DNA from 2 places in the Nissabacter sp. SGAir0207 genome. Region 1 is predicted to be linked to the other one. Evidence: predicted binding sites of a transcription regulator. Region 1 holds the regulator's gene; the other holds the start of a gene.

Region 1 (15,285 bases):
CCGGCTGCTGCGGCTGCCATCATTTTGCGCCAATCTCTGTTAGACTCAAGTCTATGTATCCGGTGTAAAACGCCGCAAAGTGGACGCGAAACCCCGGCGCCTCGCCCGGTTTCCCAACGATTATCTCATTAATTATGGCAAATAAATGAAAGTAGTCACTCAAGTTGCAGAGCAGCGTAAGATGCTGGAGCAGGCGGTGGCCCGTGCGCTGGAACTGGCGCAGGCCGGGGCCGATCAGGCCGAGGTCGCCGTCAGCAAATCCACCGGGATCAGCGTCAGCACCCGGTTTGGCGACGTGGAGAACGTGGAGTTCAACAGCGACGGCGCGTTGGGCATCACGGTCTACTGGCAGAACCGCAAGGGGAGCGCCTCCTCCACCGACCTCAGCCCGGAGGCCATCGGCCGCACCGTGCAGGCGGCGCTGGACATCGCCCGCTACACCTCACCCGATCCCTATGCCGGTGCCGCTGACCCGGAGCTGCTGGCCTATGACGCGCCGGATCTTGACCTGTTCCATCCGACCGAGCTGGACGCCGAGCGCGCCATTGAGCTGGCGGCGCGCGCCGAGCAGGCGGCACTGGCGGCGGACAAGCGCATCACCAACAGTGAGGGTGGCAGCTTCAACAGCCACGTCGGTATCAAGGTGTTCGGCAACAGCCACGGCATGTTGCAGAGCTACTGCTCCAGCCGCCACTCCATGTCGAGCTGCGTAATCGCCGAGCATGAGGGCGACATGGAGCGTGACTACGCCTACACCATTGGCCGGGCGATTGACGACCTGCAAAGCCCGGAGTGGGTCGGGGCCGAGTGCGCCCGCCGCACCCTGTCGCGCCTGTCGCCGCGCAAGCTGGCAACGATGAAGGCCCCGGTGCTGTTCGCCTCGGAGGTCGCCACCGGCCTGTTCGGCCACTTGGTCGGTGCCATCAGCGGCGGCAGCATCTACCGCAAATCGAGCTTCCTGCTCGACAGTCTCGGCCAGCAGATCCTGCCGGAGTGGCTGACCATTGAGGAGCACCCGCACCTGCTGAAGGGGCTGGCCTCCACCCCGTTCGACAGCGAGGGGGTACGCACCCAGCGCCGTGACATCGTTAAGGATGGCGTGCTGCAAACCTGGCTGATGACCAACTACTCGGCGCGCAAGCTGGGGCTGAAGAGCACTGGCCACGCTGGCGGCATCCACAACTGGCGCATCGCCGGTCAGGGGCATGACTTCGCCGCGATGCTGAAACAGCTGGGCACCGGGCTGGTGGTCACCGAGCTGATGGGGCAGGGCGTCAGTGGCATCACTGGCGACTACTCACGCGGCGCGGCCGGTTTCTGGGTGGAGAATGGCGAGATCCAGTACCCGGTGAGCGAGATCACCATCGCCGGTAACCTGAAAGATATGCTGCGCAACATCGTCAGCGTCGGCAGTGACATCGAAACCCGCAGCAACATTCAGTGCGGCTCGGTGCTGTTGCCGGAGATGCGCATCGCTGGCCAGTAAGCCTCGTCCCACGCTTTCCCCCAACGGGCGCCTTTTGGCGCCCGTTTTTATTTCCGCCGTTTTGCGAATCCGATCCCTCCCCGGCAGTGCTTTTCCAGTTTGAACTGGAAAAAGAGTGGCTACACAGGCCGCCGCCCGGCGCGTAGGGTGGGGTTATCGCAGGGCGGCAGGGAGAGAGGTCACAGTGAATAACGCAAGCGCGCCAGAGACAGAGGACGACGCGGCAAACAGGCAGGTTGAGCAGGTGCTGGCGCAGATCCACGCCCTGTTGTGCGGGGCGGCGATCGTCCCGAACGCGGTGCAGCAGCAGATGCTGGCGTCCCATATCCGCGCGATGGTGATGCGCTCCCGCACGGGCGAGCCGCTGCCGGAGGTGGATCGGGAGCTGTTCGATGAGATCTCGCCGCACTCCATGCAGCTGGCCGAGCAGGTGGTCGCCAGTTTCGGCAACCTGCCGATTGAGGAGGCTTACCTGCTCTCCGTGCATTTTGAAGTCGCGAAAGAGAACCAGACCACTAACTGATGACAGAGAGGGACAGGCATGGGCATTACCGTAGTGATTGGCGATCGGCTGGGCAAAGGGCAGAAAGTGGCGCAGGGCGTGGAAGCGGCAGGCGGCCGCGCGGTGGTGGTGCCCGGCATGGCGGCGGATATGCGGCTGGGTGACGTGATGAAGGCGGAGGGGGCCACCTTTGGCATCTCCTTCTGCGGCAGCGGCGGGGCCGGGGCGATCACCGCCCAAAATAAATATGGCTACCGCGCCCGCCACGGGATGCGCTCCGTCGAGGAGGGCGTCACCGCCATCAATGAGGGCTACCAAGTGCTGGGCTTCGGCTTTATGGACAAAGAGGAGCTGGGCGAAAGGCTGGTGGAGGCGTGGCGCAAGAAATTCGGCCAGACGCCATGAAGCAGGAGTTCACCGCCACCGTGCAGGTCAACGGCAAGGGAGAGAGCAAATCCCAAGCGTTCTCGGCGGCGCTGGGCCAGGTGCAGGCAGAGGTGATGAAAAATTCCCCCCACCTGCTGCTGCGCATCGAGCCACAGGATGTGCGGGTGGTGAAAGCGGAGGAGCGGTGCGTGCGCGAGCGGTTCCTGTTTCTCTTTTTCCCGCGCGAGCGGCGGCACTACAGCGTCTCGCTGGAGATCGTGGTGAAGGTCACTGCCTTTGACATGGGGCAGGTGGCGTTCACCGCCCAATAGCCAGCGGCAAGCCTGAGCGACAGAAAAGGATACCCTGATGTTTCTCATTATTCTGATGAAATCCCTGATTATCGGCGGGCTGGTCGGCGTCGGCGTCGGCGCGGGCGCGGCACGTATGTTCCATGCGCCAGCCACGCAGGGCATGGGGGCGTTCCGCACCCTCGGCGAGCTGAACGCCTGCGAGGGCGACCCGGCCTCCCACTTCTCCTTTGGCCTCGGTTTCTTCTTCAACGCCTGGGCCTCCTCGGTGGCAGCGGGTGCCTTCACGCAGGACGTTGACCACCGCATCATCCCCAACTGGGGCGCGGCGGCGCTGATGATGAAGAACCGCACGCTGGCCGACACCCTGCACAACCCGCGTCGCATGGCGCTGGCCTGCGGGCTGATTGGCATGGTGGTGGTGGCGTTCCTGAACACCACCGCCTCGGCGGTGCCAGCGGCGCTGCAAGTGACGGCGGTGAAGGTGCTGGTGCCAGCGGCCAATATTCTGGTCAACACCGTGATGCCGGTGATCTTCTGGCTGGCGGCGATTGACGCCGGTCGCCGCGCCGGTTTCTGGGGCACGGTATTTGGCGGGCTGGCGCAGCTGATCATGGGCAACGCCGTGCCGGGGCTGGTGCTCGGCATCCTGATTGGCAAAGGGGTGGACGAGGGCGGCTGGACGCGCGTCACCCGCATCATGATGGCGGCGATTGTCCTGCTGTTTGTGCTGAGCGGCTTCTTCCGCGGCTTTGACATGAAGCTGCTGCAATCCTTCACCCTCGGCGTGCCGGGCTGGCTCGACAGCATCCACAACACCTTAAGCGGGAAGTGATATGGCGACGATTATCAGTGAAAAAACCGACACCGATCAGCAGGCCGGCTTCTGGTATGCCGACTGGTCATTCCCAATCTTTGTCGGGCTGCTCTCCGCTGGCGTCTTTGCTGGCACCCACATGTACTACCTCTACGGCATCGGCGCGTTCAACGAGGTGGCCTTTGTCTCGATGCTGCGCGCCGGTATGGACACCGGCGTCTATGGCGCGGTGGCGGCCTTCGGCGCCAGCTTCCTGTTCGCGCGCATCATTGAAGGCTCGCTGGTCGGCATCCTCGACATCGGCGGGGCGGTGCAGACCGGCGTCGGGCTGGGCATCCCGGCGCTGCTGCTCGGCGCGGGCATCGTCTTCCCGGTGGAGAACTTTGCCGCCTCGCTGCTCACCGGGCTGGTGGCTGGCATGGCGATTGGCTATCTGATCATTCTGGCGCGCAAGTTCACCGTCAACCAAGGCAACGTCACCTACGGCGCGGATGTGATGATGGGCGCGGGCAACGCCTCCGGCCGCTTCCTCGGCCCGCTGATTATCCTGTCAGCGATAACCGCCTCCATCCCGATTGGCCTCGGATCGCTGGGCGGCGCGCTGCTGTTCTACCTGTGGCGCAAGCCGATCACCGGCGGGGCGATCCTCGGCGCGATGATCCTTGGCGCGCTGTTCCCGGTGACGCTGTGATGGGCGCGCAACAGGCGATGGAGCTGATCATCCGCCGCGCGCGGCTGGCGGAGGGGGGCGTGGTGGACGTGGCGGTCAGCGGGGGGCGCATCGCGGCGATTGGCGCGCTGCCCGCGACGCTGGCCGCCACCACCCAGCTGGATTTAAGGGGCGAGGCGTGGCTGAGCGCCGGCTGGATCGACAGCCATGTGCACTGCTACGCCGCCTCGCCGCTCTACCATGACGAGCCGGATCGCGTGGGCATCGCCGGTGGGGTGACCACGGTGGTGGACGCTGGCAGCAGCGGCGCGGATGACGTGGCGGATTTCCGCCAATTGGCCTCCGGCGCACAGACGCGGGTGCTGGCGCTGCTCAATATCGCCCGTACCGGCATTCGCACCCAGCATGAGCTGGCGGATCTGGCGCAGATTGACGCCGACGCGGCGCGGCGCGCCATCGCTGACCACGCAGGGTTCATCGTCGGCCTGAAGGCGCGGATGAGCGGCAGCGTGGTGGGCGATAACGGCCTGCATCCGCTGCGGATCGCCAAGGCGATCCAGCGGGACAATGGCGATCTGCCGCTGATGGTGCACATCGGCAACGATCCGCCGCGGCTCGAAGAGATCGCTGACCTGCTGGGCGCGGGCGACATCATCACCCACTGTTTCAACGGCAAGCCGAATCGCATCCTCACGCCGCAGGGCGAGGTGCGCGCCGCCGTCACGCAGGCGCTGGCGCGCGGCGTGCGGCTGGACGTCGGCCACGGCAGTGCCAGCTTCAGCTTTGAAGTGGCACGGCAGGCCATCGCCCTTGGCCTGCTGCCCGACACCATCAGCTCAGATATCTACTGCCGTAACCGCCTGCAGGGGCCGGTGTACAGCCTGGCGGCGGTGATGTCAAAATTCCTGGCGATCGGCATGACCCTGCCACAGGTGATCGCCTGCGTCACCCATCAGGCCGCCGACGCGCTGCGGCTGGCGGGCCGTGGCCGGTTGGCAGTGGGGGCGGAGGCGGATTTAACGCTGTTCACCCTGACTGACGCGCCGCAGCACTATCTGGACGCCGACGGGGCGTCCGTGCACGCTTCACAGCACCTGTCGCCGCTGGCGGCCGTGGTGGCGGGCGTGCTCTATCCCACTGACACATGGAGTGCCGAGTATGTCTGCTGACAAACACCCTTCGCTGTATGAGAAGTACCACCTGAAACCGGTGATCAATGCCTCCGGGCGCATGACCATGCTGGGCGTCTCTACGCCGGGGCCGGAGGTGGTGGTGGCGGTCAATGAGGGCCTGAGCCACTACTTTGAGATGAAAGATCTGGTGCTGAAAAGCGGTGCCTACATCGCCGGGCTGCTGGGGGTGGAGGAGGCGGTGGTGGTCTCCTGCGCCTCGGCGGGCATCGCCCAGTCGGTGGCGGCGGTGATTGTGCAGGAGAGCGAGCACCTGCTGGTCAACCTGCACAGCGCCGCCCACGACCGTCCGTGTGAGATTGTGCTGCCGAAGGGGCACAACGTGAACTACGGCGCGCCGGTCGGCACTATGGTGGCGCTCGGCGGTGGCCGGGTGGTGGAGGCGGGCTACGCCAATGAGTGCTCGGCGGCGCAGCTGGCGGCGGCCATCACCCCGCGCACCGCGGCGCTGCTCTACGTCAAATCCCATCACACGGTGCAGAAAAGTATGTTGACGGTGGCAGAGGCGGCGGAGGTCGCGCATCACCACCAGTTGCCGCTGATTGTGGACGCAGCGGCGGAGGAGGATCTCACCTGCTATTACCAGATGGGCGCGGATCTGGTGATCTACAGCGGCGCGAAGGCGCTGGAGGGGCCATCCAGTGGGCTGGTGATAGGCCGTGCGCCCTATGTTGGCTGGGTACGCCGCCAGTCGGAGGGGATTGGCCGGGCAATGAAAATTGGCAAGGAGGGAATTCTCGGGCTGGCGCAGGCGATTGAGTGCTATGTGCAGCGCACGCCGGTCAGCGGCCAGCAGATGGTGGAGAAGATGACGCCCTTCATCGACCGGCTCAACGGCTTGCCCGGCATCCACGCGCGCGTGGTGTGGGACGCCGCCGGGCGGGACATCGCCCGCACCGAGATCGCCTTTGACGAGGCGGCGCTTGGCGTGCGCACCGCCGAGATTGTGCAGCGCTTGCGCGAGGGGGAGGTCGCGATCTATTTCCGGGGCTACCGCGCCAATGAGGGCAAGGTGGAGGTGGACGTGCGCAGCGTCACCCCAGCGCAGCTTGCGCGCATCGCCGATGCCATCGCCACCCTGCGGGAGGCCCGCCCATGAGCCGCCTGACCCCGAACTACCTGCATGGCCGCGTCTGCCTGAACGTGCTGGCTGGCAGCAAAGAGAACGCCCAGGCGGTGTATGAGGCGGCGGAGGGGCATGTGCTGGTCGGCGTGCTCTCCAAAAATTACCCCGACGCCCGCAGCGCCATCGAAGAGATGCGCGATTATGCGGCGCGCATCGACAACGCCCTCTCCATCGGGCTGGGGGCGGGCGATCCGCGCCAGTCCGCGATGGTCAGCCAGATCGCCGCCGCGCTGCACCCGCAGCACGTCAATCAGGTCTTCAGCGGCGTCGCCACCAGCCGGGCGCTGCTCGGGCAGGGGGAGACGGTGGTCAACGGGCTGGTGTCGCCCACCGGCCGCGTGGGCTGGGTGAAGATCTCCACTGGGCCGCTGAGCAGCCGCCAGAGTGACGCGATAGTGCCGGTGGAGAGCGCCATCGCCATGCTGAAAGAGATGGGCGGCAGCTCGGTGAAGTACTTCCCGATGCAGGGGCTGGCTTGCCGGGAGGAGTATGTGGCAGTGGCGCGCGCCTGTGCGGCGCAGGATTTCTGGCTGGAGCCAACCGGCGGCATCGACATGGAGAACTTCACGCCGATCGTGGCAATCGCGCTGGAGGCGGGCGTCAGCAAGGTGATCCCACACGTCTACAGCGCCATCATCGACAGCGACAGCGGCGACACGCGGCCCGCGCAGGTGGCGGGGCTGCTGGCGCAGATGCGGGCGCTGGTGGGCTAGCCGCCCGCCAGCGCGCATGGCACACTCTGGTTTTCCCGGCGCGGCGCGCCTGTGGCTGACCCGTAACAATGGAAGGATTATGGTGCGTTTTCCCTATCAACGTCTGTCCCATCTGTTTGATGCCTTGCAGGATGAGATCCTGCCGCAGGACGAGCTGGCAAAACGTCTCGACGTCTCGACCCGCACGGTGCGCACCGACATCACCGCGCTTAACGAGATCCTCGGCAAGTATGGCGCGCAGTTGGTGCACACGCGCGGGAGCGGCTACCAGTTGCAGGTGCATGACGCCGCCCGCTTCGCCTCGCTGCGCCAGCCCAGCCGACCGGTGCGGCAACTGCCGCGCACCGCCGCCGAGCGGGTGCAGGCGCTGCTGGTGCGCTTCCTCACCTCCGCCTTCTCGCTGAAGCTGGAGGATGTGGCGGATGAGTGGTTCGTCAGCCGGGGCACGCTGCAAAATGACATGGCCGAGGTGCGCGAGCACCTCGGCCGCTACTCCCTGCACATCGAAACCAAGCCGCGCTACGGCATGAAGCTGTTCGGGCCAGAGACGGCGATCCGCGCCTGCCTGACCGACCTGCTGTTCCGGCTGCGCGGCGAGAATGACGCGCACCCGCTGCTGACGCCGGAGGCGCTGGCGCTGGCGCAGATGCCAGCGCTGGCCGATGCCCTGCACTACCGGCTGGCGCAGGCCGGTATTCGCCTGACGGATGAGGGGGAAGAGTACCTGACGCTGTATGGCGCGGTGGCGCTGCGGCGCATCGCCGAGGGCTACCCGCTCGCTGACTTCACGGCAGATGAGGGGGAAGCGTGCGTGCGGCAGGTCTCCAGCGGGCTGGCGGCTGACCTGCGCCAGTGGACGGGCAAGGAGCTGGCCCCGGCCGAGGAGGCTTACCTGCGTGTCAACATCGCCGCCCGGCGCAGCCAGGAGGTGGCACCGACGGAGATTAACGCCGACGACGAGGAGGGGTTGGTCAACTATCTGCTCTGCTACATCAGCGCCTACTACAACTATGACCTTCAGGGCGACGCGCAGCTACGGCTGGATCTGCTGACCCACATCAAGGCGATGATCACCCGCATCAAATACCAAATAGCCATTCCCAACCCGCTGCTGGCCAACATCAAGCAGCACTACCCGATGGCCTACGACGTGACGCTGGCGGCCATCTCCAGCTGGGTGAAGTACACCCCCTACAGCCTGAGCGAGAATGAGATCGGCTTTTTGGTGCTGCACATCGGCGTCGGGCTGGAGCGGCACTACAACATCGGTTACCAGCGCCACCCGCAGGTGCTGCTGGTGTGCGACACCGGCAACTCCACCATCCGCATGATTCAGGCGCAGGTCAGCCGCAAATACCCGCAACTGGTGATCACCCGCGTCATCTCCCTGCGCGAGTATGAGATGCTGGACGAGGTGGGGAGGATTTCATCATCTCCAACGCCCGGCTGGCGGAGCGCGGCAAGCCGGTGGTGGTAATGTCGCCCTTCCCGACGGAGTACCAGCTGGAGCAACTCGGCAAGCTGGTGCTGGTGGATCGCACCCGCCCCTACATGCTGGAGAAGTTCTTTGACGCGCAGCACTTCCTGCTGCTGGAGGAGACGCTGAGCCAGGCGGCGCTGTTCCGCCGGGTCTGCGACCAGCTGGCGCGTGAGGGGGTGGTCGAGCCAGCATTCCATGACTCGGTGGTGGAGCGCGAGGCGATTGTCTCCACGCTACTGGGCGACGGCATCGCGCTGCCGCACTCGCTGGGGCTGCAAGCCCACCGCACGGTGGTAGTGACGGTGATCTGCCCACCGGGCATCGATTGGGGGGAGGGGGAGCGAGCGCAGGTGATATTTCTGCTGGCGATCAGCAAGGCGGATTATGAGGAGGCGATCGCCATCTACGATCTGTTCGTGACCTTCGTGCGTGAGCGCTCGGTCAGCCGCCTGCTCGGCAGCCGGGACTTCCCCAGCTTCAAGGCGATCGCCATTGACTGCCTGAGCCGGAGCTAGCGCTTACTCTTCGTCAAAGCCGGAGTTGATCAGCTCAATCACCGCATTGAGCGCGTTAACCTCGTCGGGGCCGCTGGCCTCGATCTCAATGTGCTGGCCCTTTGGCGAGTCCAGCATCAGCAGCGCAATCACGCTGCTGGCCTCCGCCTCCACGCCCGCGTCGTTGCGCAGTAGCACCTCGGCGTCGAAGCTCTGCACCAGCTCAAACAACTTCATCGCCGGCCGGGCGTGCATCCCGAGCCGGTTCTTGATCTCCACCGTCTGTTTGACCGTCATGATTTGCGCTTTTCCAGGGTGCGGTGGCGGGACTGCACATTCTTCCCGCGCGAACGGAAGTAGTCGGCCAGCTGCTCCGCCACATAGACCGAGCGATGCTTGCCGCCGGTGCAGCCGATGGCGACCGTCAGGTAGCTGCGGTTGTTGGTCTCCAGCATCGGCAACCACTGCTCCAGGTAGCTGCGGGTCTGGTAGATAAAGTTATGCACTTCCGTATGGCGATCGAGGAAGGCCGCCACCGGGCGATCCAAACCGGTCATCGGCCGCAGTTTGGGGTCCCAGTGCGGGTTGGGCAGGAAGCGGACGTCAAACACATAGTCGGCGTCAATCGGGATGCCGTGCTTGAAGCCAAACGACTCGAATACCATCGTCAGCTCACGCTCGCGCTTGCCCAACAGGCGGGTGCGCAGCATCTCCGCCAGCTCATGCACCGACATCTCGGAGGTGTCGATCAGCAGGTCAGCGCGGGAACGCAGCGGCTCCAGCAGCTCGCTCTCCTCGTCAATCGCACTCTCCAGCGAGAGGTTGCGGCTGGAGAGCGGGTGCAGGCGGCGCGTGTCGCTGTAGCGGCGGATCAGCGTGTTGCGATCGGCGTCAAGGAACAGCAGCTGCGGCGAGAAGCTCTCCGGCAGCTGGGCCATCGCGTGCTCAAACAGCTCCGGGGTCTCCGGCATGTTGCGCACGTCGATGCTCACTGCCGCCGAGGTGTTGCGCTCCGCCAGCGCGTGCGCCAACTGCGGCAGCAGCACCACCGGCAGGTTGTCGACGCAATAAAACCCCATATCTTCCAGCGCACGCAAGGCAACGGATTTACCTGAACCGGAACGGCCGCTGACTATCATCAGCACCATGTGTCACTCCCCCTGGCAATTCACTCTTGGCGTTGTGTTACCGGCAGCAGGCTACTCGGTAATGATCTGGTACAGCTCTTCATCGCTCTGCGCGGCGCGCAGCCGACGGCAGACGCTCTTATCCGCCAGACGCTTCGCCACTTGCGACAGCGTATGGAGGTGGGTCTTGCACTGGTCGGCAGGCACCAGCAGGGCGAACAGCAGGTCAACCGGCTGGTTGTCGATGGCGTCGAAGGCGATCGGCTGATCCAGGCGGATGAAAACGCCCACCGCGCGCAGCGTGTCCTCTTCCAGCTTGCCGTGCGGGATGGCGATGCCATTGCCGATGCCGGTACTGCCCATGCGCTCCCGGGTCAGGACGGCATCGAACACCGCCTGCGACGGCAGGTTCAGCTGTTTCGCCGCCAGTTCGCTGATGATCTCGAGGGCGCGTTTCTTGCTGGAGCAGTGGACGCCGCTTTTGGTGCACTCTGCGCTGAGCACAGAGCTTAATTGCATGATTGAGTCGTTTATCATCTCATCTTTCACTTAAGCGCTTGGGTCACGCCTGATGGCTTATCGGCCCGTCACCGCAGGGTGAAGGGCCGATGGTCAGGTGATGTAGCGCGATTGGCTACAGTGAGTCTTAGTGTTGTTTCAACTTGTCTTTATGTTTATTGAGCTGCCGTGACAGCTTATCAATCAGGCCGTCGATGGCCGCATACATATCTTCATGTTCCGAGGTGGCGTGCAACTCGCCTCCATTGACGTGCACGGTGGCTTCCGCCACCTTCTGCACTCGCTCCATGCTGAGTATCACATGAACCTGGTTGATTCGGTCGAAAAATTGCTCAAGCTTGGCAAATTTTGTACTGACGAAATCGCGCAGGGCATCAGTGACTTCAACGTGGTGGCCGGTGATGTTGAGCTGCATAATGTCTTCCTTCTCTGTTTAGGTCAAACCAGTTGTTTGCGTTGGTTCGACGGCGGGATGGACAAAGACTCTCGGTATTTTGCGACTGTGCGGCGGGCAACCATGATCCCTTGATCGGAGAGCAGGGTCGCCAGCTTGCTGTCGCTCAGAGGTTTGGCGGGATTTTCCGCCGCAATCAGCTTCTTCACCAACGCCCGGATGGCAGTCGAGGAGGCCTCCCCGCCGCTGTCCGTGCTGACGTGGCTTGAGAAGAAGTACTTCAGCTCAAAAATACCGCGCGGGCTGTGCAGGAACTTCTGCGTGGTGACGCGCGAGATGGTGGATTCATGCATGTCCACGGCCTGGGCAATGTCCGCCAGCACCATCGGTTTCATGTACTCCTCGCCATGCTCGAAAAAGGCCTGTTGCTGCGCTACGATACAGCGCGTCACCTTGAGCAGCGTCTCATTGCGGCTCTCCAGGCTCTTGATCAGCCATTTGGCCTCCTGGAGGTTGCTGCGGATGAACTGGCCATCGCTGTCGTTGCGGGCCGTGCCGCCCAGCGCCGCATATTGCTGGTTGATTTTGAGCCGGGGGATGCTGTCAGCATTCAGCTCGACCGCCCATTGCCCTTGGTGCTTGCGCACCAGCACATCGGGGATCACATACTCAGATTCGCCGGTGTTGATGGACTGGCCGGGGCGCGGATCCAGCGACTGGATCAGCAGCATCGCCCCCTTAAGTGTATCTTCTTTTAGCCGGGTCGAGCGCATCAGCGTCCGGAAATCGTGGTTGCCCAGCAGATCCAGGTGTTCGCTGACAATCAGCCGCGCCTCGGCCAGATAGGGGGTGTCAGGGATAAACTGCGAAAGCTGGATCAGCAGGCAGTCGCGCAGGTCACGCGCCGCCACGCCAATCGGGTCGAAGCGCTGCACGCGTTTCAGCACCGCCTCCACCTCCTCGAGGGTGACATTCTCGTCACCCATGCTCTCCAGGATCTCCTCGAGCGTTACCGTCAGGTAGCCGGTGTCATCCACCGCATCGACAATCGAGGTGGCGATGGCGGTATCGGTGTCGGAGAAGGGGGTGAGATCCACCTGCCACATCAGGTAGTCCTGAAGGGTCTGGGTGGTCTCGCCCTGATAGACCGGCAGCTCGTCATCGCTGTAGTCGGTGCCGGTGCCAGAAGGGGTGCCAGCGGTGTAGATCTCGTCCCAGGTGGCATCGAGCGGCAGCTCTTCCGGCATATCCTTCTGCTCCAGCGCCTCACGGGTGTCCAGCGCCTCGCTGTCGGTGGTCTCCTTGGCGTCAATCTCCTCGTGGATATCGCTCTGCTCCAGCAGGGGGTTGCTCTCTAATGCCTGTTGAATCTCCTGCTGCAGTTCTAGCGTTGAGAGCTGCAACAAGCGGATCGCCTGTTGGAGCTGGGGAGTCATGGCCAGTTGCTGGCTAAGCCTGAGTTGCAAACCTTGCTTCATAGGATGATCTGGTTTCCCTTACTGGTAACAACGCAAAAGTGGATCAGAGACGGAACTCTTCACCCAGATAGACGCGTTTCACCTGCTCATCGGCCAGAATATCGCTTGGGGAGCCGTGGGCGATCAGTCGCCCCTGGCTGACGATATAGGCGCGTTCGCAGACGTCGAGGGTCTCGCGCACGTTGTGGTCAGTAATCAACACGCCGAGCCCGCTGTCGCGCAGGTGCTCAATGATTTTTTTTATGTCAATTACGGAGATGGGGTCCACCCCCGCAAAGGGTTCATCCAGAAGGATAAACTTCGGGTTGGCCGCCAGCGCGCGGGCGATCTCCACCCGGCGGCGCTCACCGCCTGACAGCGCCTGCCCAAGGCTGTCACGCAGGTGGGTGATGTGGAACTCCTCCATCAGCTCTTCGGCGCGGTCACGGCGCTGTTCGCTGGTGAGGTCTTCACGAATCTGCAACACCGCCATCAGGTTGTCATAGACGCTGAGCCGGCGGAAGATCGAGGCCTCCTGCGGCAGGTAGCCGATGCCGCGGCGCGCGCGCGCGTGCAGCGGCAGCAGGCTGATGTCCTCGTCATCAATCACGATGCGGCCAGCGTCACGTGGCACAATCCCCACCACCATGTAGAAGGTGGTGGTCTTGCCCGCGCCGTTCGGGCCGAGCAGGCCGACGATCTCGCCGGAGTGCACCTTCAGGCTGACGTCCTCCACCACTCTACGGTTTTTGTACGCCTTGGCGAGGTTTTCTGCAATTAGGGTAGCCATAAGTGATCAGTTACTCTTCTTCTGTCCGCTGGACGGGGTGCCTTTGTCCTGCAATTGGGTCGGGATTAACACAGTGGTAACACGTTTGCCTTCGTTACTGAAAGCTTCCATCTGCTGTTTTTGCACCAGATAGGTGATGCGGTCGCCCTTCACATTGCTGTCGAGCTGCTCCAGATAGGCGTTGCCGGTCAGGATGACATAGTCATTTCCCAGCTCATAACGCATCTTCTGCGAGTGGCCCTTCACCGGCTTGCCGTTGTCCTGCAACTGGTAGAAGGTCGCCGGGTTGCCGAAGGCCTCAATCACCTCCTTGCCCTGCTGCCCCTGCGGGCGGATCACCACCACCTTGTCGGCCTTGATCTCGATGCTGCCCTGTTTCGCCACCACGTTGCCGGTGAAGGTCACGGTGTTGCCCTCCATGTCCAGCGCCTGCTGGGCGGAGTCGATGTGGATCGGCTGGCTGGTGTCATCTTTCAGCGCCAGGGCCGGCACGCTCACAGCCAGAAGCGAACTGGCAACCAGCAGGTTACGGAGCGGGGTTTGAAGTCTGGATTTCATAGTAGGTGTTTACCTTTTCGATCAGCTGTGCTGTTTTGGTCCGCAAATTGCCGCGCATTTTCATGCCCTTGGAGGTGAAAGCGGCTCCGTAGAGGGTCACTTCATCATCCGAGGTGACATCCTGGCTCACCAGGTTGACCTGGGCGTTGTCCGTTTTGATCCGCTGTAACTGCGAGGTCGCGGTCAGGCTGTTGACCTCAACATGCCCATAGAGATAGAGCATCCGATCCTTGGTCAGCTTGGCGCGATCGGCGCGCACCGACCAGGTCGGGACGGTATTGGCGTCATAGAGCGTCATCACCGGGTTGGTGAACCAGCTCAGCTCCTCCGCCGTGTAATATTTGACGTCATCGGCCACCAGCTTGTAGTTCAGCTTGCCGGTCGGGTCGTAGACCACGGTAACGGTGTGCTGGCTCTGGTAGGTCGGGTCCTGGGTGTTGATGGCCGCCGTCGGTGCCGCCTCATCCTCATCGGCCAGGTTCCAGCCAATCAGTACCAGCGCGGCCAGCGCCAGCAGCAGGGTAATCAGAAACTTTGCTCTGCTCATATTGAAAGCCCGACGGCGTCCTCCAGCTTCCCTTGCGCCAGCAGGATCAGGTCACACACCTCGCGCACCGCGCCCTTGCCCCCGCTGATGCGGGTGGTGTAGTGGGCGCGCGGCGTCAGCATCGGGTGGGCATCCGCCACCGCCACCGCCAGGCCGCACTCGGCCATCACCGGCCAGTCAATCAGGTCATCGCCGACGTAGGCCACCTGCTCCGGGCGCAGCGCCAGCGTGGTGAGCAGCTCGCGGAAGGCAATCAGCTTGTTGGACTGCCCTTGGTAAAGGTAGCGGATGCCGAGGGTCGCGGCGCGATCCTCCAGCAGCTTGGCGGAGCGGCCGGTAATGATGGCCACCTCCACGTCAGAGGTGAGCAGGCAGCGGATGCCGTAGCCGTCGCGCACGTTGAACGCTTTCAGCTCCTCGCCCTGATTGCCCATATAGACCAGGCCGTCGGACATGACGCCATCCACATCACAGATCAGCAGGCGAATCTGCCGCGCGCGGGCCAGCACCTCGGCGCTGACCGGGCCGTAACAGGTATTCACAGTTGCTGCGTTATCACTCATTGAGCCTTTCCTTCATTAAACTACGCCAGCGCGCAGCATGTCATGCATATGTACCACACCGAGCAACTGGTCGCCATCGGCAACCATCAGGGCGGTAATGTGCCGGGATTGCATGGTATTCAGGGCCTCCACCGCCAGGGTGCCGGGGCGCACCCGCAGGCCGCCGGGCGTCATC
Region 2 (15,285 bases), 680 kb from region 1:
CAGCGCCATGATCACCAGCAGCAGCGGCATATCAATATGCAGCTTGGCCCACAGCGAGCCTTTCTTTTGCCCTTCAGTCATTTATTCACCTTCCGTGCCGGGCGGCAGCGGGGCGGCGTCCGGCAACTCTGTATTGTTGTCACCCAGCAGGATATGGTCGAGGATCTGGCGAGTGATGGTACCGACCGCCGGGCCGGCGCCGCCGTTCTCCAGGATCACCACCACGGCCACCGTCGGTTTGTCATAGGGGGCAAACGCGGTCATCAGCTTGTGGTCACGCAGCCGCTCAGCGATCTTGTGGGCGTTGTAAGTCTCATTCTCGCGCAGGCCAAAGACCTGAGCGGTACCGGATTTGGCCGCCGCCCGGTAAGGGGCATCGGCAAAGCTTTTGTGTGCCGTGCCGTTGGCACGGTTGGCGACGCCATACATGCCATCTTTGGCAATCTCCCAGAAGCCGGAGTGGATGTCGCCAATATGGGTACTCTCCTCCTGGCGATAGGGCGAAGGCTTGCCATCTATCTGGGTGCTCTGCAACAGGTGGGGCGTTTTGACCGTGCCGTCGTTGATCAGGGTCATCATCGCTTTCGCCATCTGGATTGGGGTGGCCGTCCAGTAACCCTGGCCGATGCCGACCGGGATGGTGTCACCCTGATACCACGGCTTTTTGAAGCGCTTGAACTTCCATTCGCGGTTCGGCATGTTGCCGGAGCGCTCCTCAGAGAGGTCAATGCCGCTGTAGTGCCCATAGCCAAACTTGCCCATCCATTCGGAGAGGCGATCGATGCCCATGTCGTAGGCCACCTGATAGAAGAAGGTGTCAGCCGACTCCTCCAGCGAGCGCGTGACGTTCAGCCGACCGTGGCCCCACTTCTTCCAGTCGCGGAAGCGCTTCTCCGAACCGGGCAACTGCCACCAGCCGGGGTCAAACAGGCTGGTATTGCGGGTGATGACGCCAGCGGAGAGCGCCGAAACGGCGATATAGGGCTTAACCGTGGAGGCTGGCGGATAGACGCCCTGAGTGGCACGGTTGATCAGCGGCTTGTTGGCGTCTTCCAGCAAGCCTTTGTAATCCTTGCTCGAAATACCATCCACAAACAGGTTGGGATCGTAGCTCGGGGTGGAGACCAGCGCCCGGATGCTGCCGTCACGCGGGTCAGTGACCACCACCGCCGCGCGGCTGCCGGCCAGCAACTGCTCGATGTAAGTTTGTAGGTTGAGATCCAGCGTCAGGGTGATGTCTTTGCCCGCCTGCGGCGGCTGCTCATGCAGCTGGCGGATCACCCGGCCGCGGTTGTTGACCTCGACCTCTTCGTAGCCGGTTTTGCCGTGCAGCACATCCTCATAGTAACGCTCAATGCCCAGTTTGCCGATGTCATGGGTCGCGGCGTAGTTGGGCAGGATGCCGGCTTTGTCCAGGCGTTCGACGTCCCGGTCGTTAATCTTGGACACATAGCCAATCACGTGGGTGAGGGCAGAGCTATAGGGGTAGTAGCGGCGTTGGTAGCCCTTGACCTCCACGCCGGGGAAGCGGAACTGGTTGACCGCAAAGCGCGCCACCTGCACCTCGGTTAGCGCGGTTTTGACGGCGATCGAGGTGAAGCGGCGCGAACGTTTGCGCTCCTTCTGGAAGTTGGCGATATCCTCATCCGTCAGGTTGACCACTGGCCGCAGCTGCTCCAGCGTCGCCTGCAGGTTATCCACCTTCTCTGGCACCAGCTCCAGCTGGTAGATGGTGCGGTTAAGTGCCAGCGGCGTGCCGTTCCGGTCATAAATGATGCCGCGGCTGGGCGCAATCGGCACCAGCTTGATGCGGTTCTCATTGGAACGGGTGCGGTAATCCTCAAACCGCAGGATCTGCAGGTTATAGAGGTTGGCGACCAGAATGCCGCTGAGGAGCAGAATGCCTGCGAATGCCACCAGAGCGCGGCGGACAAACAGGGCCGATTCAGCCGAATAGTCGCGAAAAGGGTTACGGTCTATTTTCATCCCACTACTTATGGTTCACTCTGCTGACATTCACCGGCCGTTTATTCGCGGTGGTAAGGGTGATTGGTGGTAATGCTCCAGGCGCGGTACAGGCTCTCCGCCACCAGCACCCTGACCAACGGGTGTGGCAACGTCAGCGGCGAGAGCGACCAGCTCTGCTCCGCTGCCGCCTTGCAGGCCGGCGCCAGCCCCTCGGGGCCGCCAATCAACAGGCTGACATCGCGGCCATCCTGTTTCCAGCGCTCCAGTTGGGTCGCCAGATGCGGCGTCTCCCACCGGGTGCCGGGAATATCCAGGGTCACTATGCGGTTGCCTTTACCGACCGCCGCCAGCATCTGCTCACCCTCTTTTTCCAGGATGCGTTTGATGTCCGCATTTTTTCCGCGCTTGCCTGCTGGGATCTCCAGCAATTCAAACGGCATATCCTTCGGGAAGCGGCGCAGGTAGTCCATAAAGCCGGTCTGAACCCAGTCCGGCATCTTGGTGCCGACCGCCACCAGTTGCAGCTTCACCGCTTAACTCCAGAGCTTTTCGAGTTCGTACAGGGCGCGGCTCTCTTCCTGCATCACGTGCACAATCACTTCGCCCAGATCGACCACAATCCACTCGGTATCATTAACGCCTTTCACGCCCAGAGTATCCAGGCCGGCGGCTTTGGCCTCTTCCACAACGTGGCCAGCGATCGACATCACGTGGCGGCTGGAGGTGCCGGTGCAGATGATCATGCAGTCAGTGATGCTGGATTTCCCAGTCACATCCAGGGAAATAATGTCCTGACCTTTCAAATCATCAATTTTATCAATAACAAAATCTTGGAGCGCTTTACCTTGCAAAGGTTCCCCCTCGGGTAGTATGTGGAGTGGCATGGGGTTCACACAATGGCAGCACACAGGCTGCGATGGGCGGTGAGGCCCCATGCCGTAACAGATAGTTGGCCGGGTGCCGGTGGGCTTGATTATTTTGTGCCAAAAAATCAACCATTTATATGTAAATGGAAAACGGCTGAGCGGACACCCGAAATTAAGCGGCGCAGTATAACATGGGTATTCTACTCGCGATATAAACCCTGTGAATCGATAAAGCGTTCTACTGCCGCCGGAAGCAGGTGATCACAGCTCTGCCCGGCATGGCGGCGCCGGCGGATCTCGGTGGCCGAGACATTCACCAGCGGCGTATCCGCCAAAAAAATCGTGCCTGCGGGCCGCATCGCCAACTGTGCCACATCCGTGGTCTGATGGGCCTCGAACCACGCCTGAAGCTGCGGGGTATCAAGCTGTTGGCGATAGCCGGGACGGGCGCACACCAGCAGATGGCACACATCCAGCAGCGACTCCCAACGGTGCCACTTATAGAGCGACAGCAGTGAGTCCTGCCCAATGATAAACGCCAACGACGCGTGGGCGCCACGTTCTTTACGTAACGTTTCAAGCGTCTCAATGGTGTAGGAGGGCGTCTCGCGCTGCAACTCCCGGTCATCTACCCGGAACAGCGGCTGGTCGGCGATCGCCAGCTCTACCATTCGCAGGCGCTGGCGGGCGCTGGCCTCCGGCTGGGGGCGGTGCGGCGGCACGTTATTCGGCAGCAGGGTGACGCTGGCCAAGCCGATTTGCCGTGCCAGCGCCGCCACCGGCGTCAGGTGGCCGTAGTGGATGGGATCAAAGGTGCCGCCAAAAAAGGCATCCACAGGGGCCAAAGATGCAGGGGTAGTGTCAGGCATAGCGAGCCGTCTCGTGGCGATGGGTGGTCAGTAAAAGATAGCAGGCAGCGCCTTGCCGCACAGCAGCAGGGAGAGCGTCTCCAGCTCCGGCCACACTGACTGGCCATAATCCTGCTTGAGGGTGCGCTCCAGATCCGCCAGCAGCCGGATGGACTGGTGCAGTTGCGGCAGGGAGAGGCGTTGCAGCGCCTGCGTCATCAATGGGCGGCGGTTCTGCCACACCTTGTGCTGGTCAAACAGCGCCCGCAGCGGCTGGGCATCGCCGGCCCGCTTTAGGGTCAGCAGCAGCAACAGCTCGCGTTGCAGCGTCCGCAGCAAGATCACCGGTTCGCTCTCCTCCAGCCGCAGTTGGTGGAGAATGTGCAGCGCCCGCTTGCTCTTGCCAGCCAGCAGCGCATCCAACCAGTGATAAGGGGTAAAGTGGGCGGCGTCATTGACGGCAGTCTCGACGCGCGGCAGGGTGAGTTTCCCATCCGGGAACAGCAGGGAGAGCCGCTCCAGCGCCTGCGCCAATGCCAGCAGGTTGCCCTCGTAGCAGTAGCAGAGCAGCTGGTTGGCGGGTTCATCCAGCGACAGCTTCATCGCCGCCGTCCGCTGGGCGACCCAGCGTGGCAGTTGCGCCTGCTCCGGCGTCTGGCAACTGACCCAGGCACCGCCCGCACTGCCCATTGCTTTGTACCACGCGCTGTTCTCCTGCGCCCGTGTCAGACGCGGGGCGCGCAGCATCAGCAAAATATCCGGGTGCAGCAGCCCGGCCAGTTTCACCAGCTGTTCGCCGATCGGGGCCGTGGGGCCGCTCTCCGGCAGCATCAGCAACAGCGTCTGGCGACTGGAGAAGAGGCTCAGCGCCTGGCAGACGCTGAAGATGGCGTCCCAGTCGGTATGGTTGTCGAGCGCAAAGCTGTAGTGCTCGCTAAACCCCGCCTGCTGGGCCGCCGCGCGGATCTGATCCTGGCTCTCCTGCAACAGCAACGGGTCGTTGCCGCACAGCAGATAACAGGCGCGCAGCCCCTCACGGAGCTGCGCGGCAAGTTGTTCAGGGTAGAGACGAATCATTGTGCGCGGACGCTGGCGGGCTGAAGGGCATCCGTGGCCGGTGGCGGGGTGCTCTCCGCACCGGGGGCGCTCAGGCCGACCTTCTGCGGTTTGGTGGCCTCAGCGGCATGGACGGTCAGCAGCTTACGCACCAACTGTTGCGCCACCTGCTCACGCATCTCCTGCAGGATCAGGTCTTGCTCGGCATCTTTGGCCAACGCCGTCAGCGGGTTGTCAAAGAAGGAGCGGAAGGCCTTGGCCTGAATCGGATAGAGATCGTGGCCCGGCAGCAGCACCTGGGCATCGACCGTCATCACCAGCTGGTACTCCGCGGTCTTACCATCCTGGAAGATTGAGACCGTATCCTGGCTCTGGTTCGAGCTGACAATACGCAGCGACGGCAGATCCTGGCGGGCGGACTTCTGGACAATCTTCACATCACTCAACCGCAGCTGTTCACGAACGGCCCGCGTAAGCGGGCCATAGGGATCGTAGCTGTCGAGCATCATGGTTTTCAGTTCCTCGGGCACCTGGGTGGTGCCGCGAAGGTGGAAGCCGCATCCAGAGGTCACCAGCACGGCGACCCCCAATAGCAGCAGCATCAAACGATGTCGCACAACGCCTCCTTGTCTCAACCTACCACCAGGTTCAGCAGTTTGCCGGGCACATAGATCACTTTACGGATGGTCACGCCATCCAGGTATTTGGCCACCAGATGCTCCTGACCGGCGCGCGCGCGCACCTGCTCTTCTGTCGCATCGGCGGGCACGGTGATTTTGCCGCGCACTTTACCGTTAACCTGCACCACCACCAGTTTCGAATCCTCGACCATGGCGCTCTCATCGGCAACCGGCCACGGCGCGGTGTCGATGTCGCCTTCGCCGCCCAGTGCCTGCCACAGGGTGAAGCAGACGTGCGGGGTGAACGGGTAGAGCATCCGCACCACGGCCAGCAGCGCTTCCTGCAACAGGGCGCGATCCTGCTCGCTCTCCTGCGGGGCACGGGCCAGCTTGTTCATCAGCTCCATCACGGCGGCGATCGCAGTGTTGAAGGTCTGGCGGCGGCCGATGTCATCGGTCACCTTGGCGATGGTTTTGTGCAGGTCACGGCGCAGCTCTTTCTGTGCGTCGTTCAGGCCAGCGACATCCAGCGGCTGCGTGGCGCCCTTGTCCAAGTGCTCGTAAGCCAGTTTCCAGACGCGTTTCAGGAAGCGGTTGGCCCCCTCAACGCCAGACTCCTGCCACTCCAGCGTCATTTCAGCCGGGGAGGCGAACATCATGAACAGACGCACGGTGTCAGCGCCGTAACGCTCAACCATCACCTGCGGGTCGATGCCGTTGTTTTTCGACTTCGACATCTTGCTCATGCCAGCATAGACCAGCTCGCGGCCCTCTGGATCGGTCGCCTTGATAATGCGGCCCTTCTCATCACGCTCCAGGGTGGCGTCAATCGGGGAGACCCAGTTGCGCTCGCCGTTGGCACCGGTGTAGTAGAAGGCGTCTGCCAGCACCATGCCCTGACACAACAGGCGCTTGGCTGGCTCGTCGGAGTCCACCAGCCCTGCGTCGCGCATCAGCTTGTGGAAGAAGCGGAAGTACATCAGGTGCATGATGGCGTGCTCAATGCCGCCCACATACTGATCCACTGGCAGCCAGTAGTTGGCAGCGGCCGGGTCCAGCATCCCTTGGTCATACTGCGGGCAGGTGTAGCGCGCGTAGTACCAGGAGGACTCCATGAAGGTGTCGAAGGTGTCAGTCTCACGCAGCGCTGGCTGGCCGTTCACGGTGGTTTTCGCCCACTCAGGGTCAGACTTGATCGGGCTGGTGATGCCATCCATCACCACATCTTCCGGCAGCACCACCGGCAGCTGGTCTTCCGGCGTTGGCATCACGGTGCCATCTTCCAGCGTGACCATCGGGATCGGCGCGCCCCAGTAACGCTGGCGCGACACGCCCCAGTCACGCAGGCGGTAGTTCACCTTGCGCTGGCCGCGGCCCAGAGAGACCAGTTTGTCAGCAATGGCGTTGAAGCCCTGCTGGAAGTCGAGGCCATCAAACTCGCCAGAGTTGAACAGCACGCCCTTCTCAGTCTGCGCCTGCGCACTCAGGTCTGGCTCGCTGCCATCGGCATTCAGGATAACCGGCTTGATCGGCAGGTTGTACTTGGTGGCGAACTCCCAGTCGCGCTGGTCGTGGCCCGGCACTGCCATCACTGCGCCGGTGCCGTACTCCATCAGCACGAAGTTAGCGACCCAAATCGCCACTTTCTCGCCGGTCAGCGGGTGGATGGCAACCAGCCCGGTGTCCATGCCCTTCTTCTCCATCGTCGCCATATCGGCTTCCGCTACCTTGGTGTTGCGGCACTCGGCGATGAAGTCAGCCAGCGCTGGGTTGCCAGCGGCGGCTTGCAGGGAGAGCGGGTGGCCCGCGGCAACGGCCACGTAGGTCACGCCCATAAAGGTGTCAGGACGGGTGGTGTAGACCGTCAGCGTCTCTTCACTCTCTTCGACGTCGAAAGTGATCTCCACGCCTTCAGAGCGGCCGATCCAGTTGCGCTGCATGGTTTTGACCTGCTCAGGCCAGCTCTCCAGCGTATCCAGGTCGTTCAGCAGCTGATCGGCGTAGTCGGTGATCTTGATGAACCACTGCGGGATCTCTTTGCGCTCGACCTTGGTGTCACAGCGCCAGCAGCAGCCTTCGATAACCTGCTCGTTGGCCAGCACGGTCTGGTCATGCGGGCACCAGTTCACGGCGGACGTTTTCTTGTAGACCAGACCCTTCTCATAGAGCTTGGTGAAGAACCACTGCTCCCAACGGTAGTAGTCAGGTTTGCAGGTGGCGATTTCACGATCCCAGTCATAGCCGAAGCCCAGCACTTTCAGCTGGTTCTTCATATATTCAATGTTTTCGTAGGTCCAGGGCGCGGGCGCGGTATTGTTTTTGACCGCCGCACCCTCAGCCGGCAGGCCGAAGGCATCCCAGCCGATGGGCTGGAGCACGTTTTTGCCCAGCATACGCTGGTAACGGGAGATCACATCGCCGATGGTGTAGTTACGCACGTGGCCCATGTGGAGGCGGCCGGAAGGGTAGGGCAGCATGGAGAGGCAGTAGTACTTCTCCTTGGTTGCATCCTCGGTCACCTTAAAAGTTTGCTTCTCTTGCCAGTGAAGCTGGACGTTTGACTCTATGTCTTCTGGGCGGTATTGCTCTTGCATGGCGGCCGGTGGTCCTATAGTGAAAACAGCTACGCCTGTAGCCTTATCTGATTCATATAAAGAGATCCGCATAGCATAGCTGATAAGCGCCTGACGCAACAACACCCAGCGCCCGCAGCGGGCGTATTTCTCCCGGCCCGGCGGGCAATTTTGCGAAAGGGGCCGTAAAGCCAGAATATTCCCCGAATCACATCAGGCGTTTACGACTAAACTGAACAGCAGGAGAGGCGCGCCCGGCGGGCCGCAGCATGATTACGCCGAACAGAGTGAGGATCGTATGAGTAACGTTGCACACTATTACCGTGAACTGGTTTCATCCCTGACGGAGCGCATTAAGGGCGGCGATCGTGACATTGACGCGTTGGTACGCAGTGCGGAGGCGCGGCTGAGAACTGCGGGTGACCTGAGCGAGGAGGAGATCCGCCAGGTGACGCAGGCGGTGCGGCGCGATCTGGAGGAGTTTGCCCGCAGCTATCAGGAGAGTGACGAATTCACCGACAGCGTCTTTATGCGCGTGATCAAAGAGAGCCTGTGGCAGGAGCTGGCAGACATCACCGACAAAACACAATTGGAGTGGCGCGAGGTGTTCAAGGATGTGACGCACCACGGCGTCTACCACACCGGCGAGGTGGTGGGGTTGGGAAATTTGGTGTGTGAGAAGTGCCACTACCACATGCCGATCTACACGCCAGAGATCCTGCCGCTCTGCCCGAAGTGTGGCCATGACCAGTTCAACCGTAAGCCGTTCCAGCCCTAGGGGAAAGTGGCCGCGCCCAGGTGGCGCGGCCAGCGTAACGGTCAGTGCAGGATTTTGGCCAGAAAATCACGCGCCCGTTCAGATTGCGGGTTGGTGAAGAAGTCGTTTTTGTCGCGGTCCTCGACGATGCGCCCCTCATCCATAAAGATCACGCGGTTTGCCACCTTGCGGGCAAAGCCCATCTCATGGGTGACCACCATCATCGTCATTCCCTCCTGCGCCAGTTCCACCATCACATCCAGCACCTCGTTGATCATCTCCGGGTCAAGGGCCGAGGTCGGTTCGTCGAACAGCATGGCGACCGGGTCCATGCAGAGTGCGCGCGCAATCGCCACCCGCTGCTGCTGGCCGCCAGAGAGCTGGCCGGGAAACTTGTTGGCGTGTGCCGACAGCCCAACGCGATCGAGGAGTTTCAGCCCCTTGTCACGCGCCGCGGCCTTGTCGCGCTTGAGCACCTTGATCTGCGCCAGCGTCAGGTTATCTACAATCGACAGGTGCGGGAACAGTTCGAAGTGCTGGAACACCATGCCCACTTTGGCGCGCAGTTGCGCCAGATTGGTTTTGCGGTCATTGACCGGGATGCCGTTGACAATAATCTGGCCCTGCTGGATCGGCTCCAGGCCATTCACGGTCTTGATCAGGGTGGATTTGCCAGAGCCGGAGGGGCCGCAGACCACCACCACTTCCCCTTTCTGCACTTCAGTGCTGCACTCGGTCAGCACCTGGAAATGCCCATACCACTTGGAAATACTCTTCAGGGTGATCATCACACGGTCCTTTTCTTCAATACGCTGACCAGCAGAGAGGCCGCGATGCTAATAACGAAATACACCAACCCGGCAAACAGCACCATCTCCACCTGAGTGCCGTCGCGCTCGCCAATGGTGGCGGCAGTGCGGAAGAAGTCCGCCAGGCTCAATACGTAGACCAGCGAGGTATCCTGGAACAGCACGATGCCCTGTGTCAGCAGCAGCGGGATCATAGCGCGGAACGCCTGCGGCAGGATCACCAGCTTCATGGATTGCCACGGGGTCATGCCCAGCGCCAGCGCGGCGGCATTCTGGCCACGCGCCACGCTCAGAATGCCGGCGCGGATAATTTCGGAGTAGTAGGCCGCCTCAAACAGCGAGAAGGCCACCATCGCCGAAATCAGGCGGATGTCGGTGTGCGGCGACAGCCCCAGCCCCTTTTGCAGCAGGCTCGGCACCACCAGATAGAACCACAGCAGCACCATCACCAACGGCACGGAACGGAACAGGTTGACATACAGGGTGGCGAACCAGCTCACCGGCTTGAAGGTGGAGAGACGCATCACCGCCAGCAGCGTGCCCCACAAAATGCCAAACACCACGGCGGTCACGGTGATCTTCAAGGTGATCACCAGCCCGTCCAGCAGGTAAGGGAAGCTTGGCGGTATGGAACTCCAGTCAAACTCGTACATTATTTACCTCCCGCATGGCCGGGCAGTTTCACCCTGGATTCCACCAGCCGCATGATCACCATGATCACGGCGTTAATCAGGATATAGGCCAGCGTAATGGCAGTGAACGACTCATAGGCATGGGCCGAATAGTCAAGCAGCTTGCCGGCCTGCGCCGCCATGTCCACCAGTCCGATGGTGGAGGCGATGGCGGAGTTCTTCACCAGATTCAGCATCTCGGAGGTCATTGGCGGCACAATCACCCGGTAGGCGTTGGGCAGCAGCACATAGCGGTAGGTCTGCGGCAGCGTCAGGCCCATTGCCAGCCCGGCCGCCTTCTGCCCACGTGGCAGTGACTGGATGGCGGCGCGCACCTGTTCGCAGACGCGGGCCGCGGTAAACAGCCCGAGGCAGACCATCGAGGAGACAAAGAACTGCACATTAGGGTCCAGCTCCGACTTGAACCACATGCCGATGTCCACCGGCAGCAGCTCCGGCACCACCAGATACCAGATAAAGAACTGGACGATCAGCGGCACATTGCGGAACAGCTCGACATAACAGGTACCCAGCCCGGCAAGAAAGCGGTTGGGCACGGTACGCAGGATGCCGAACAGCGACCCGACCAAAAACGCGATGATCCAGGCGCAAAAGGAGAGGGCAACCGTGACCTGAAACCCTGACCAGATCCAGCCCAGGTAGGTGGTGTTGCCGAAGGGGGCCTCTTGCAAAAAGATGCCCCAGTTCCAGTTTGTTGACATACATCACTCCAGACAGCGGCCCGGCAGGATGGGGGACGGCAGAAGCGGCAAAGCCGGCGCGCGTGGGGCAGGGAACGGCCACCCCGGCTACCGGCTTCTCCTCTCTCCTGCCCTCATCCGGCCAGGACTCGCAGGGGATTACGGCTTATCGTTCGGTGCCTTGAACAGGGCTTTCATGTCATCCGACAGAGCAAAGTTCATGTTCAGGTTCTTCGGCGGGATCGGTTGCTGGAACCACTTGTCATACCATTTGCTCGCCTCGCCGGAGGTCTGCGCCTGTGCGATGGTATCATCCACCAGCTTCTTGAAGGCCGTGTCGCCCTTCGGCAGCATACAGCCGTATGCCTCATGGGATTGCGGCGTGCCGAGGATCTCCCATTGGTCTGGTTTCTTCGCCTTGGCGCGCTCGCCGGCCAGCAGGGCGTCATCCATCATAAAGGCCACCGCGCGGCCGCTCTCCAGGGTACGGAAGGAGTCGCCGTGATCCTTGGCGCTGATAATGCGCATGCCCATCTTCTGCTCATCATTCAGCTTGTTGAGCAGGATCTCGGAGGTGGTGCCCGAGGTCACCACCACGGTTTTGCCCTTCAGATCCGGGAAGTCTTTGATAGGGGAGCCTTTCTTCACCAGCAGACGGGTGCCGACCACAAAGATGGTGTTGGAGAAGGCCGCCTGCTGCTGGCGCTCCAGGTTGTTGGTGGTGGAGCCGCACTCAAAATCGTAGGTGCCGTTCTGCAACAGCGGGATGCGGTTTTGCGAGGTGATGGGCAACATTTTCACCTGCAGGTTAGGGGCATTCAGCTGTTTCTTGATCGCCTCAACAATCGCATTCGAGTAGTCCTGGGAGTATCCCACCACTTTCTGCGTATTGTCGTAGTAGGAGAAGGGAACGGAAGATTCACGGTGCCCAACCACAATCACGCCGTTTTGTTTGATTTTTTGCAGCGTATCGGGGGATGCCCCGGCGGTGGTCTGTTCCGCGTGTGCACTGCCTGCGGCGATCCCGGCGAGCAGCAGCGATAACGCCAGTTTGCGCATTTGCATGGTCCTACTCCTTGCTGTAGTGGTGGCGGTGGCGCAGCGCACCCCGCCAAAAAAAGAGACCGCGTTAGCGCGGCAAGCGGCCCTCGAAAAGCCTGTTTGAACATAGCTGAATGTAAATTTATTGAAACCAAAACGTTTCTTTTTTGCGACCAGCGCCGCACCAAATCAAGGCAAAAAAGCGGCCACGCACACTGCCGGTGCAGCAGGTGTCTTCAGATGGTGCATTCGCCAGACGAAACGTCAGGGCGGGTTACACGTCCAACTAAATCCTAACGTTATCAAGCAAGAGGCGTGCCAGCAGGCAGGGGAAGGGAAGAAAATGCCGGGGAGGGCTCCCCGGCAGGGGGCATCAGGATGCACGCGGACGGCGCAAGGTGGCGTACAGCGACGCCACCCCGGCCAGCAGGGTCAAGAGCCACAGGGGCAGATCGCCCATGCGCGCATAGGGGGTCAGGCCGGTAGTGGGGGTCACCTGCACTTCCAGCACCTGGCGGGTGAACTGCGGCAACATCTTGATCACTTCGCCGTGGGCATCCACGGCGGCGGTCACGCCATTGTTGGTGCTGCGCAGCAGCGGGCGGCCCAGCTCGACGGCGCGCATCCGCGCCATCTGGAAGTGCTGCCACGGGCCAATCGAGTGACCGAACCAGGCGTCATTGGAGATGGTCAGCAGGAAGTCGGTGTCTGGTCGGAAATTCGCTCGCACCTGTTCGCCCAAGATAATCTCATAGCAGATGGCCGCCGTCAGGTTGAAGCCAGCCGCATGGAGCTGGGGCTGCACATAGCCGCCCCGGCTGAATGAGGACATCGGCAGGTCAAAGAAGGGGGCCAGCGGGCGCAACAGGCTCTCCAGCGGCACAAACTCGCCAAACGGCACCAGATGGTGCTTGTTGTAGCGGTCAGCGCTCGGGTAGCGGTAGGGCGTTGGCTCGCCCAGCGCAATCACGCTGTTGTAGTAGGCGTAGCCCTGCGCTGTACGGCGCGCATCCACAATACCGGTGATCAGGCTGCTGTGGTGGGCGCGCATCAGATCATCCATCATCGTCAGGAAAGGTTGCTGGTCGCTCTCAATGTCCGGGATGGCGGACTCTGGCCAGATAATCAGCGGCGCACGGCCAGCGTAGGGGCGGCTGGCGTCCAGATAGGTTTCGAGGGTGGCGCGCAGCACTTTCGGGTCCCACTTCATCGACTGTGGAATATTGCCCTGCACCATCGCCACATTGACGGCCTTTTCCGGCTGCGGCGTAAACCAGCTGATCTGGCGCAGCGGCCAGGGGAGCAGCAGCATCGCCAGCGCCACCACCGCTGGCACCACCTGTTGACGGCAGAGGGCATAGACCAGCAGGCCGCTGAGGGACATCAGGATAAAGGTGATGGTCTCGACGCCCAGCACCGGGGCAATGCCTTTTAGCGGGCCATCAATCTGGCTGTAGCCAAATTGCAGCCACGGGAAGCCGGTCAGTACCCAGCCGCGCAGGAACTCCGTCACCTGCCACAATGCCGGTGCCGCCAGCGCCACGCGCCACAGCGTCAGGCGCGGCCAGAGGCGCGCCAGCACGCCAGCGAACAGCATGGTATAGAGCGACAGGTAGGCGGCCAGCAGCACCACCAGGAACAGGTTGATCGGCATTGGCATACCGCCAAACTGGGCAATGCTGACATAGACCCAGTTGACGCCACTGCCAAACAGTCCCAGTCCCCAGAAGAAGCCGATCCAAGCGGACTGGCTGGCGGAGCGGTTGAGGGTCAGCCCTTGCAGGCCACAGAGCGCAATAATCGCCGCAGGCCAGAAATCATAGGGGGAGAACGCCAGGGTGCCGCAGGCACCAAATAAGAGCGCCAGCGGGAGGCGTATCCGCTGGCGTTGTAATAGGGCAAGAGACATGGATTACGTTATTCTTCCATTTCCAATTTTGGTTGCGGTGCGTCATCCGGGATCTTGACGTGAACCTGGATGATACGTCGGCTATCCGCCATCGCAACTTTAAATACGTAACCATCAATCTCAATGGTTTCGCCACGGGCTGGCAGGTGGCCGAAGCCCTGCATCACCAGGCCGCCGATGGTATCGACCTCTTCATCACTGAACTGGGTGTTGAAGACCTCGTTGAAATCCTCAATCGGCGTCAGCGCGCGCACGGTGTAGGTGTGGCGGCTGAGCTGGCGGATGTCACGATCCTCTTCATCGTCATACTCATCCTCAATCTCACCCACGATCAGCTCCAGGATGTCCTCAATGGTCACCAGACCCGAGACGCCGCCGAACTCATCGATCACGATCGCCATATGGTAGCGCTGGGAGCGGAACTCCTTCAGCATCCGGTCAACGCGCTTGCTCTCTGGCACCACCACCGCCGGGCGCAGCACCTTGTCGATGCTGAACGGTTCGGATTCGGTGCGCATGAAGGGCAGCAGATCCTTGGCCATCAGGATGCCTTCGATATGATCCTTGTCTTCGCTGATCACCGGGAAGCGGGAGTGGGCGGACTCAATGATCACGTCCAGACACTCCTCCAGCGGCTGGTTGCGCTTCAGGGTCACCATCTGGGAGCGGGGGATCATGATGTCGCGTACGCGTTGGTCAGCAATGTCCATCACCCCTTCCAGCATATCGCGGGTATCGGGGTCAATCAGGTCATTCTGCTCGGAATCGCGGATTAGCTCGACCAGGTCGCCACGGTTTTTTGGCTCACCGTGAAACAGTTGGTTGAGGATAAGGGAAAAGAAGCCCTTCTTGGGACTGGGGCTGTCACTGCTCTGTGAATGGTCGTCGCTCATGGCGGTCTGGTTAATATTACTCGAGTTGGGAGGAAAAAATTATTATTAGTGAAATCGCGGCGTTTGTCGCCGGTTTCCGGCCGGATCGGGCACGAAAAACGCCGCGCGTCATCAGTTCACGTCAGGCATCGTCTTTTTCAGACAGGTAGGGGTCAGGGTAACCCATCCCTTGCATGATCTCTGTCTCCAAAGATTCCATCTCTTCGGCCTCTTCGTCAACAATATGATCGTACCCTAGCAGATGCAGCGTGCCGTGGACAACCATATGTGCCCAGTGGGCCTCCAACGCCTTCTCCTGCTCCTTGGCTTCCTGCTCCACCACCTGACGGCAGATGATCAGGTCGCCAAGCAGCGGCATCTCGATGCCCGGCGGGGCTTCGAACGGGAAGGAGAGCACGTTGGTCGGCTTGTCCTTGCCACGGTAGGTGAGGTTCAGCTCATGGCTCTCCGCCTCATCCACCAGACGGATGGTCACTTCGGACTCCTCCTGGAACTGCGGCAAAACGGTATCAAGCCAGCGCTGGAAATCAGCCTCGGCTGGCAGGCCGGCCGTCTCTTCACACGCAATTTGCA

What was found. The regulator sigma-54, encoded in region 1, starts transcription at its own class of promoters, with help from an activator protein. The targets are predictions, from matches to a motif close to GTTGGCACANNTTTCGCTNT.
Region 2: C1N62_RS12225 (amino acid ABC transporter substrate-binding protein) is a predicted target of sigma-54. The motif match lies at 12,214-12,233, and genes of this name have one in related genera.

What each region holds. Positions count from the first base shown of each region.
Region 1 covers NZ_CP028035.1:3,436,741-3,452,025, reverse strand. The annotation lists gene pmbA (metalloprotease PmbA) at 146-1,486, shown strand; gene C1N62_RS15530 (glycine dehydrogenase) at 1,671-2,009, shown strand; gene C1N62_RS15525 (SFCGS family glycine-rich protein) at 2,028-2,393, shown strand; gene C1N62_RS15520 (DUF4312 family protein) at 2,363-2,686, shown strand; gene C1N62_RS15515 (DUF4311 domain-containing protein) at 2,724-3,500, shown strand; gene C1N62_RS15510 (DUF4310 family protein) at 3,502-4,173, shown strand; gene C1N62_RS15505 (amidohydrolase/deacetylase family metallohydrolase) at 4,173-5,321, shown strand; gene C1N62_RS15500 (DgaE family pyridoxal phosphate-dependent ammonia lyase) at 5,311-6,441, shown strand; gene C1N62_RS15495 (KDGP aldolase family protein) at 6,438-7,181, shown strand; partial or broken gene C1N62_RS15490 (transcription antiterminator) at 7,261-9,176, shown strand; gene npr (PTS phosphocarrier protein NPr) at 9,180-9,452, opposite strand; gene rapZ (RNase adapter RapZ) at 9,449-10,303, opposite strand; gene ptsN (PTS IIA-like nitrogen regulatory protein PtsN) at 10,355-10,831, opposite strand; gene hpf (ribosome hibernation promoting factor) at 10,929-11,216, opposite strand; gene rpoN (RNA polymerase factor sigma-54) at 11,240-12,673, opposite strand; gene lptB (LPS export ABC transporter ATP-binding protein) at 12,717-13,442, opposite strand; gene lptA (lipopolysaccharide ABC transporter substrate-binding protein LptA) at 13,449-14,000, opposite strand; gene lptC (LPS export ABC transporter periplasmic protein LptC) at 13,969-14,547, opposite strand; gene kdsC (3-deoxy-manno-octulosonate-8-phosphatase KdsC) at 14,544-15,110, opposite strand; gene kdsD (arabinose-5-phosphate isomerase KdsD) at 15,126-15,285, opposite strand, start outside.
Region 2 covers NZ_CP028035.1:2,753,647-2,768,931, reverse strand. The annotation lists gene mrdB (peptidoglycan glycosyltransferase MrdB) at 1-81, opposite strand, end outside; gene mrdA (peptidoglycan DD-transpeptidase MrdA) at 82-1,986, opposite strand; gene rlmH (23S rRNA (pseudouridine(1915)-N(3))-methyltransferase RlmH) at 2,028-2,498, opposite strand; gene rsfS (ribosome silencing factor) at 2,502-2,819, opposite strand; gene nadD (nicotinate-nucleotide adenylyltransferase) at 3,035-3,703, opposite strand; gene holA (DNA polymerase III subunit delta) at 3,731-4,759, opposite strand; gene lptE (LPS assembly lipoprotein LptE) at 4,756-5,355, opposite strand; gene leuS (leucine--tRNA ligase) at 5,370-7,952, opposite strand; gene C1N62_RS12245 (zinc ribbon-containing protein) at 8,230-8,709, shown strand; gene C1N62_RS12240 (amino acid ABC transporter ATP-binding protein) at 8,751-9,476, opposite strand; gene gltK (glutamate/aspartate ABC transporter permease GltK) at 9,476-10,150, opposite strand; gene C1N62_RS12230 (amino acid ABC transporter permease) at 10,150-10,890, opposite strand; gene C1N62_RS12225 (amino acid ABC transporter substrate-binding protein) at 11,029-11,934, opposite strand; gene lnt (apolipoprotein N-acyltransferase) at 12,284-13,819, opposite strand; gene corC (CNNM family magnesium/cobalt transport protein CorC) at 13,828-14,712, opposite strand; gene ybeY (rRNA maturation RNase YbeY) at 14,834-15,285, opposite strand, start outside.